Regions from separate parts of the Spirillospora sp. NPDC048824 genome, predicted to be linked through region 2. Evidence: riboswitches for the same ligand, from Rfam matches in the RefSeq annotation. Region 2 holds a riboswitch; the other holds the start of a gene.

Region 1 (4,690 bases), on a different contig from region 2:
AGCGGCGGCGAGGTCGATCAGCGCCTTCTGCGGCAGTTCCCAGGCCGTCCGGTAGAGGGTCCGCATCTCGTCGGGAAGGCCGGCGATGCCCTGGACGGAGCCGTTCGCCCTCTTGATCGCCTCGCGGACCGGCGGCGTCCAGAGGCCGAGCGACTTCAGGTCGTCCACCAGGTAGCCGTTGATCTGCAGGAACTCCCCGGACAGCGTCTCGCGCTTGAACAGGTTGGACACCTGCGGCTCAATGCACTCGTAGCAGCCCGCGATCGACGCGATCGTGGCGGTCGGCGCGATCGCGATCAGCAGCGAGTTGCGGAGCCCGACCTCGGCGACGCGCGCCCGCAGCCGCTCCCATTCGGCGGGACGGGTCGGCGCCGCGTCCGGGAAATGGTCGAGGTGGAGCCGGCCGCGGGCCGTGCGCGTCCGGTCGTAGGCGGGCAGCGGTCCGTGCGCGGCGGCCAGGTCGGCGGACGCGTCGTAGGCCGCCAGCGCGATCTCCTCGGAGATGCGCGTCGACAGCTCGCGGGCCTCCGGCGAGTCGAACGGCAGGCGGAGCGTGAAGAAGACGTCGGCCAGGCCCATCACGCCCAGGCCGATCGGCCGCCACTTGCCGTTCGCCGCCTCCGCCTCGGGCGTCGGGTAGAAGCCGCGGTCGATGGTGCGGTCCAGGAACCGGACGGCGGTGCGGACGGTCGCGCGGAGCCGCGCCCAGTCCATGCCGGACGCGCCGACGTGCGCGGCCAGGTTCACCGACCCGAGGTTGCACACGGCCGCCTCACCGTCGCTCGTCACCTCCAGGATCTCCGTGCACAGGTTGGAGAGGTGGACGGTCTCCCCCGGTTCGGCGGTCTGGTTGCAGGCGCGGTTGGCGGCGTCCTTGAACGTCATCCATCCGTTGCCCGTCTCGGCGAGGGTCCGCATCATCCGCCCGTACAGCTTGCGGGCCGGGATCTGCCGGACGTACCGGCCCTCCTTCTCGGCCGTCCGGTACGCCGCGTCGAACGCGTCGCCCCACAGGTCGGCCAGCTCGGGGACCTCCTTCGGGTCGAACAGCGACCATGTCGCGTCGTCCTCGACGCGGCGCATGAACTCGTCCGGGATCCAGTTGGCGAGGTTGAGGTTGTGGGTGCGGCGCGCGTCCTCGCCGGTGTTGTCGCGCAGCTCCAGGAACTCCTCGACGTCGGCGTGCCACGGCTCCAGGTACACGCACGCCGCGCCCTTGCGGCGTCCGCCCTGGTTGACGGCGGCGACGGACGAGTCGAGCGTGCGCAGCCACGGGACGATCCCGTTCGAGTGCCCGTTGGTGCCGCGGATCAGCGAGCCCCGCGACCGGACCTTCGTCCACGAGATCCCGATGCCGCCCGCGTACTTGCTGAGCCGCGCGACCTGCCCGTACCGCTCGTAGATCGACTCCAGCTCGTCGCGCGGCGAGTCGAGCAGGAAGCAGGACGACAGCTGGGGGCGCCGGGCGGCGGAGTTGAACAGCGTCGGCGAGCTCGGCAGGTACGACAGCGTGCTGAGCAGGCCGTACAGCTCGGCGGCATCGTCCACGGTGTCGGCGAGGCCGCACGCCACGCGCAGGAGGAAGTGCTGGGGGCGTTCGAGGACGAGCCGTGTCCGCGGATGCCGCAGCAGGTACCGGTCGTAGAGGGTGCGGAGCCCGAAGTACTCGAAGCGGTCGTCGGCCGGCTCGTCGATGAGGGCGTTGAGCGCCGGCGCGTGGGCGGCGGCGAACGCGGCCGGGGCGTCGGCCAGGAGGCCTTCCCGGTGCGCGGCGGCGACGGATTCGGCGAACGTCCGGACACCGGCGGCGGCCGCCTCGTCCCGGATCCTGGTGCCGAGCAGCCGCGCGGCGACCCGGGAGTAGCCGGGTTCGGCGGGCACCAGCGCGCCGGCCTCGCCGATCGCGAGGTCCCGCAGCGCCGCCGCGTCCATCCCGCCGGAGGCGCGGACGGCGGCCAGCACCCGTCCCGCGTCGGCGCCCGGTACCCCGTCGCAGGCCGCCTCGACCTCGGCGGCGATCTCCGCCTCGGCGGTGATCTCGGCGGGCGGCGCCGGTGCCGGCGGCGCGGCCAGGTCCTGTGTCACGTGCTTCTCCCCTCGCAAGCCGCCTCGCGGAGGCATGCGAACGGGACGCGAGCCGTCCCCACCGGGGCACGCCGCGCTCCGTCCCCGGCCCACCCGCGAAGCCTGGACGTGTCGGTCCGGGACGCGTCCCGGACACCGTGCGGGCAGGTCTTCGGACTCGCGGGCGCCGCCTCTTCCGAGGCGTCCTACTGGCCGTCGCTTCCCGGGCCGCGTGGGCCCAGTGCTTCATGACGGCGGTCGTTCCCGCTCACCGCTGCGGGGCAGTCCCGGACTCGCACCGGGTTCCCTCTCGCGTCGCCCCCGCCGCGAAACGGCGGGGGCGAACCAGCACGGGATTGAACCCTACATCTAGATGACGATCTTTGCGCAACCCCAAGATGTTGGGCGGGTCTGAAAGGTGGCAAGGGGCGGATGCGTGGACGGCGACCCGGGTGGGAGGATGGTCGCGCCATGTCCCCGCATGCCCCGCACTCCGCTCTGCGAACCGCCCGCGCGGTGGTGTTCGCCACCGTGTGCGTCACGCTTGCGATCACGGGGCACGTGCTCGCGTCGGGGACGGTTGCGGCCTGGGCGGCGGTCGCGGGATTCTGCGCCGTGCTGGGCGTGACGTTCATGCTGGTCGGCCACGAACGCTCGCTGGCGACGATCCTCGGCGGCCTCCTCGGCGGCCAGTTCGCTCTGCACGCCCTGTTCACGGCCGCGTCCGAGCCGATCCAGCGGCACTCGGCGGAGATGCACGCGGCGATGGGCGGGGCGGCGCCGGCCGGTCCGGACGTGATGCTGCCGGTCGCGCACGGCACGGGCGGGACGGCGATGACGCTCGCGCACACCGTGGCCGCGCTGGTGGCGGCGTGGTGGCTGCGGCGCGGCGAGCGGGCCGCATGGTCGCTGGCCCGGCGGGTCGCCGCCATGGCGGACCGCCCGATCCGGCTCCTGGTCGCCCTGCCGGCCGTTGAACCCGCGGCGCCTCCGCGCCGTACCCCCGTGGTACCGGCGTCGGCCGCCGTCATGGCCATCGGCCGTGTGCTGCGGCACCAGGTCCTCCGGCGGGGTCCCCCGCCGCGTTCGAGGGCGCTCGCCCGCATCTGAGGCGAGCGCCGTACGTCACCGGACGCCGATTCAGCGGCGTTTCCGGCTTCTTCTCGTACGACTCGAACGGAGTTCCGTCATGTCCTTCGTCCCGCATGCCCGCAGGGTGGGCGCGGTCGCTTCCCTGTCCGCCATATCCGTGCTCGGGCTGGCGACGGCCGCGTCCGCGCACGTCACCGCCAACCCGAAGACCGCCGAGAAGGCGTCGGCGGACTCGGCCTGACCCGCGCCCGGAGCCGGGCATGACCCACCTCGAAAGGAATGCCGAGATGCACACCTTCACGCACCCCGTCATGAACGCCGTGAGGCGGTCCGCGGCGGGCGCCGCGGCCGCGGGGCTGGTACTGGCGATGTCCGCGGCCCCGGCGTCCGCGCACACCGCGCTGACGTCCGCCGACCCGGAGGAGGATTCGACGGTCAAGGCGCCGTCCCAGATCGTCCTGACGTATTCGGAACCGGTGCGGCTGCCGCGGGTGATCGTGACGGACGCGTCCGAGAAGCAGGTCCAGTCCGGGGAGCCGCGCGCGGTCGACAACAAGGTCACGCAGCGGCTCGGCGGCACGCTGCCCAACGGCGAGTACACGGTGGCCTGGCGTGTCGTGTCCGCGGACGGCCATCCTGTGCAGGACGCCTACACGTTCACCGTGGAGGGCTCGCCCGCCAAGGCGCTGGGTGACGCAGCCGGCGACTCGCCCGGTGCCGGCGCCCAGCCCCCGGCCGGGTCCCCCGAGTCCTCCCCGGCGAACGCCACGTCCGCCGAGGATTCGGGCACCTCGTCGGGCTGGCTGTGGATCGGGCTGATCGGGCTCGTCATCGCGGGGGCCGCCGGCGCGGTCGCGTGGCTGCGACGTTCAGCGGCGCCCAAGAGTTGATCATTTCGCTACCGGTCGGGTGATTACAGGATTACTGTGATTACCCGACCGGTTTGCATCCCCTGGGGGCCCGAATGATCGTCGAGTACATCCGCTACCGCATCGACCCGCCGTCCATCGAAGACTTCGAGGCCGCCTACGCGCGGGCGTCCGCCTCCCTCGCCGCCGCGCCCCAGTGCGTGGACTACGAACTCTCCCGGTGCGTCGAGGAGCCGTCCGTCTACATCCTGCGCATCGGCTGGACGTCCGCCGACGACCACATGAAAGGCTTCCGGGGCGGCGAGCACTTCCCCGCGTTCTTCGCCGAGATCAAGCCGTACGTCCAGGCCATCGAGGAGATGCGGCACTACGAGCGGACGTCCGTGCGCGGCGCCGGCTCGTCCGTCCCGACGATGTACGCGTGGGCGGGCGGCGGCGAGGCGCTCGAACGGCTCACCGAGGTGTTCTACACCAACGTGCTGAAGGACGACCTGCTCAGGCCGCTGTTCGAGCACATGGCCCCGGACCACCCGAAGTGGGTCGCGATCTGGCTGGGCGAGGTCTTCCGCGGCCCCGAGCGCTACAGCGCGGAACGCGGCGGCTACCACCACATGATCCGGCACCACCTCCGCAGGGCCATCTCCGAGCCGCAGCGGCGCCGCTGG
Region 2 (4,690 bases):
GCCGAGATCTCCTCAGGCGTCCACTTGTCCATCGGCACGTCGTTGACCGAGGCGGGAGCGCCGCGGTAGTGCTTGAGCAGCAGGTACTTGGCCATCGTGATTCTCCTAAGTGCTGGTGCCACCCTCGTGCTCGCCCTCACCACGGGGACGAAGCCGGTCACGGGTTCTCGACATCGCCGTCCCGACCATTCTGGCCCTCTGGACGAGCCGCCTCGCGTCCGCAGCGGCCCGCGCCCTCAGCGCCGACCTCTCATCGTGCGGCTCATCCGATGTTCCATGCCGCCGAGCCCGTGTGTCAGTCTGTCGGCGTGATCATGGTGCGGCGGGTGTGGCTGATCCGGCATGGGCAGAGCGAGTCGAACGCCGGGCTGCCGACGAACGGGCCGGCAGCCTCTCCGCTGACCGCCCGCGGACGGGAGCAGGCCCAGCGGATGGCCGCGGCGTTCACCGCGCCGCCCGCCCTCATCGTCGGCTCGCCGTTCCTCCGCGCACAGGAGACCGCCCGGCCGACCGCCGAGCGGTTTCCCGAGGTGCCCTACGAGGAATGGCCCGTCCAGGAGTTCACGTTCCTGGGCGGGTTGCATGCGCCGAGGACCACGGGGGCGCAGCGGCGGCCCCTCGCCGACGACTACTGGGAACGACTCGACCCCGATTACGTCAACGAAGGTGACGGAGAGTCCTTCCGTGCGCTCATCACGCGGGCCCGTGCCTTCCTGGAGCGCCTCGCCGACCGTCCCGAGGACGGCCTGATCGCGGTCTTCTCGCACGGCCTCTTCATGAAGGCCGTGATGTGGTCGCTGCTCACCGGGGTCACCGACCCCGACGTGGCGGCGATGCGGGGCTTCCGCCATTTCAACGGCACGTGCGTCGTCCCCAACTGCGCCGTCGTCGAGCTGTGGCGTCCGAGCGGGGAGTACGGGCTCCGCGTCGTCGTCTGCGGCGGCACGATGCATCTGGCCGAGGCGTCCACGACTCAGGAGACCACTCCGTCCGCACACCTGGATTAGGTGCACGGGGCCGGTTCGCGGGCCGGGCGATAGACTCCTTTGTGCGGATGGTTCACCCGTGCCCTGTGGGGGTCCGGGTGTCGTAAGAGGGAACCCGGTGTGATTCCGGGACTGCCCCGCAGCGGTGAGCGGGAACGACCGCCGTCATCACGCACTGGGCCACGCGGCCTGGGAAGCGACGGCCAGTAGGACGCCTCGGAAGAGGCGGTGCCCGCGAGTCCGAAGACCTGCCTCCGCCCGCGCACCGGCCGGTGCGCGGTGGTCTGCGGCCTCGTGGGACGGTCTGCGGCGCGGGGTTCGCCGTGCGCTCGTCCTTCCGAAGGCCGCCTGTGGCACAGCGAGGGAAGCCGCCATGAGCACGACCATCCTCGGATATCCCCGAATCGGGGCCCGCCGGGAACTGAAGTTCGCCACCGAGGACTACTGGGCGGGACGCGCCGACGCCGACGCGCTCGCGAAGGCCGGCGCCGAACTGCGCGCGACGGTCTGGAACGAGTTGCGCGACGCCGGCCTGGACGCCGTCCCGTCGAACACGTTCTCGTTCTACGACCAGATGCTCGACGCGAGCGTGCTGGTCGACGCCGTCCCGGACCGGTACCGGCATCTGACCGGGTTCGACCGCTACTTCGCGATGGCGCGCGGCGTCCAGGACGTCCCGCCGCTTGAGATGACCAAGTGGTTCGACACGAACTACCACTACATCGTCCCGGAGCTGGGGCCCGGCACCAGGTTCCGGCTGGCCGAGGGGGCGGCGGCCAAGCCGCTGGCGGAGTACCGGGAGGCCAAGGCGCTCGGCGTCGAGACGCGGCCGGTGCTCGTCGGCCCGCTGACCTACCTGCTTCTGGCCAAGCCCGAGGCGGGCGCGCCCGAGGGGTTCCGTCCGCTCGATCTGCTCGACGGGCTCGTCGACGTGTACGCCGAGGTGCTGGAACGCCTGGCGGGCGCGGGGGCGGAGTGGGTGCAGCTGGACGAGCCCGCCCTGGTCGCGGACCGCAGCGAGGAGGAGATCGGCGCGCTGGCGCGGGCGTACGCGCGGCTGGGGCGGCTGACCAGCAGGCCCCGGCTGATGGTCGCCACCTACTTCGGGACGATCGGGGCGGACGCGCTGCGCACCCTGGCCGGCGGCCGGGTCGAGGCGATCGGCCTGGACTTCGCCGCCGGGCCCGGCAACGTCGACGTGCTCGCCTCGGTCGGCGGGCTGCCGCGCAAGACGCTCGTGGCGGGCGTCGTGGACGGCCGCAACGTGTGGCGCGCCGACCAGCGGCGGGCCAGGGCCGTCTGCGCGTCGCTGCTCGGGCTCGTCGACCAGGTGGTGGTGAGCACGTCCTGCTCGCTGCTGCACGTCCCGATCGACCTGGACTCCGAGACGTCGCTGAACGGCGGCGTCCGGGGCCGGCTCGCGTTCGCCCGGCAGAAGGTCGCCGAGGTCGTCGCGCTCGGCCGGGCGCTGCGCGAGGACGTCCCGGCCCCGGCCGACGCGCCGGCGCCGGCCGCGCGCGTCGACCGGGCCGTCCGGGAACGGCTGGGGTCGATCGGCGACACGCGCCGCGGCGACCGCGCCGCCCGGTTCGCCGCCCAGCGGGACGCCCTGGGGCTGCCGGAACTGGCCACGACGACGATCGGTTCGTTCCCGCAGACCCCCGAGATCCGCCGGGCCCGCGCCGACCGCCGCGCCGGGCGTATCACCGCCGACGCCTACGAGCGGGCGATGAAGGACGAGATCGCCCGCGTCATCGCGCTGCAGGAGGACCTGGGGCTGGACGTCCTCGTGCACGGCGAACCCGAGCGCAACGACATGGTGCAGTACTTCGCCGAGCAGCTCGACGGGTACGCGGCGACCGAGCACGGGTGGGTGCAGTCGTACGGGTCGCGGTACGTCCGGCCGCCGATCCTGCACAGCGACGTCGCGCGTCCCCGTCCTATGACGGTGGAGTGGGCGACGTACGCGCAGTCGCTGACGGACAGGCCGGTGAAGGGGATGCTGACCGGCCCGGTCACCATGCTCGCCTGGTCGTTCGTCCGGGACGACCAGCCGCTCGCCGACACCGCCCGGCAGGTCGCGCTCGCCCTCCGCGACGAGATCGCCGACCTGGAGGCGGCCGGGATCAGGATCATCCAGGTGGACGAGCCCGCGCTGCGCGAGCTGCTGCCGCTGCGGGACGCCGACCGTCCCGCCTACCTGGACTGGGCGGTCGGCGCGTTCCGCCTCGCCACCTCGGGCGTCACCGACACCACGCAGATCCACACCCACATGTGCTACTCGGAGTTCGGCGAGATCATCGGGGCGATCGGGGCGCTGGACGCCGACGTCACCAGCGTCGAGGCGGCCCGCTCGCACATGGAACTGGTCGGCGACCTGCGCGCCGCCGGGTACGAGAACGGCATCGGGCCCGGCGTGTGGGACATCCACTCCCCGCGCGTCCCCGGCGCCGGGGAGATGGAGGAGAACCTGCGGCGCGCGCTGCGGGCCGTCGAGCCGGCGCGGCTGTGGGTGAACCCCGATTGCGGGTTGAAGACGCGCGCCTACCCGGAGACGGAGGCGTCACTGCGGAATCTGGTCACGGCGGCGCGGCGCGTGCGGGAGGACGTGGCCGGCTGACGGGTTCCACGTGGTCTGACCGTCCCCCCCGTACGGTCAGACCACGTGGACGTCGTCCAGCGCCTCGCAGAGTTGGACGACCTGCTCGCACGCCTCGGTGATGTCGGTGACCGGAAGTCCTCCGCTTTCGCCGGAGCCGGCGCGCCAGCGGAACATCGCGTCCTCGCACCACACCTTCAGGTCGCCGTACCCGGACAGCCCGCAGACGCCGAGCTCCTCCTCGGGCGTGAAGCCGTCGATGCCGCGCTGGACGAGCAGCGAGTGGAGGACCTTCGCGGCCTGTTTCCCGTCGACGGCCCGGCCGCTGCGGCGGCCGCGTGCGATGCGTGTGCGCGGGATCGGCAGGGCGAACCAGGTCGCCTTCCCGCGGACGGACGGTGAGCTCAGCCGGGACCGGGTCGGATGGTGCCCCCACCGGCCCTTGGCGAGGATGTCGATGATCTCCAGGCCGCGGCCGTGGTCGAGCCTTTCGGCGGGGCGGTCCTCGTGGGAGGCCCGGCCGCCGTCGCGCCAGTCCCTGAGCGTGTCGAACGCCTTGACGACCAGTTCGTCGTGGCCTCGTCCGTCGCCGCGCTGGTAGACCCAGAGTTCGGCGACGGGAGGCCGCTCGCCGGACGTGGCGTGCTGCAGGACGTTCGTGGCGAGTTCGCTGACCATGAGGGTGACGTCGTCGACGTCCTGGACGGACAGCCCGAGCGCGGGCAGCAGACCCGCGACATGGCCCCGGGCCACGGCGGCGATGGACTCGTCCCCGGGCAGGGGGAGCGCGGCGCAGCCGCCGTTCTCCAGTCTCCAGGGAATCCCGCACATCGTCGCGGTCTTCGTCATGACGCCCACCCTCAGAGTTCGCGGAGTCATTCATGATTCAGACATTCGCGACATGAACCTTGATGGTTCGCGACTCGCTATGTGTGAATCACAGATCCAAGCTTCGCACATTCCGGGGGGTAAGGCCCGGCACACCACAAAGGTCACCCAAGCGCAGTTGAGACGTTCACCGAATGCCCCCTAAGGCATACAAAACGCATCTCCCCGCGGCGATCTGAGCGTGTACCGGCGGAGGCGCGACCGGCCGGCGCCGGCG

The links. A riboswitch is a leader RNA that binds a small molecule or an ion and turns the genes downstream of it on or off. The one in region 2 is predicted to bind cobalamin.
Region 1: it holds a riboswitch for cobalamin, as region 2 does, so the genes downstream of both, ACGFIS_RS12080 (ribonucleoside-diphosphate reductase subunit alpha) here and metE (5-methyltetrahydropteroyltriglutamate--homocysteine S-methyltransferase) in region 2, are expected to answer to the same signal.

The regions. Positions count from the first base shown of each region.
Region 1 covers NZ_JBICUS010000005.1:193,861-198,550, forward strand. Annotated here, with positions in the region: gene ACGFIS_RS12080 (ribonucleoside-diphosphate reductase subunit alpha) at 1-2,085, opposite strand, end outside; cobalamin riboswitch at 2,210-2,429, opposite strand; gene ACGFIS_RS12085 (hypothetical protein) at 2,536-3,174, shown strand; gene ACGFIS_RS12090 (hypothetical protein) at 3,254-3,397, shown strand; gene ACGFIS_RS12095 (copper resistance protein CopC) at 3,417-4,046, shown strand; gene ACGFIS_RS12100 (group II truncated hemoglobin) at 4,121-4,690, shown strand, end outside.
Region 2 covers NZ_JBICUS010000006.1:153,615-158,304, reverse strand. Annotated here, with positions in the region: gene ACGFIS_RS13935 (YciI family protein) at 1-95, opposite strand, end outside; gene ACGFIS_RS13930 (histidine phosphatase family protein) at 315-1,007, shown strand; cobalamin riboswitch at 1,039-1,257, shown strand; gene metE (5-methyltetrahydropteroyltriglutamate--homocysteine S-methyltransferase) at 1,360-3,606, shown strand; gene ACGFIS_RS13920 (ATP-binding protein) at 3,643-4,434, opposite strand.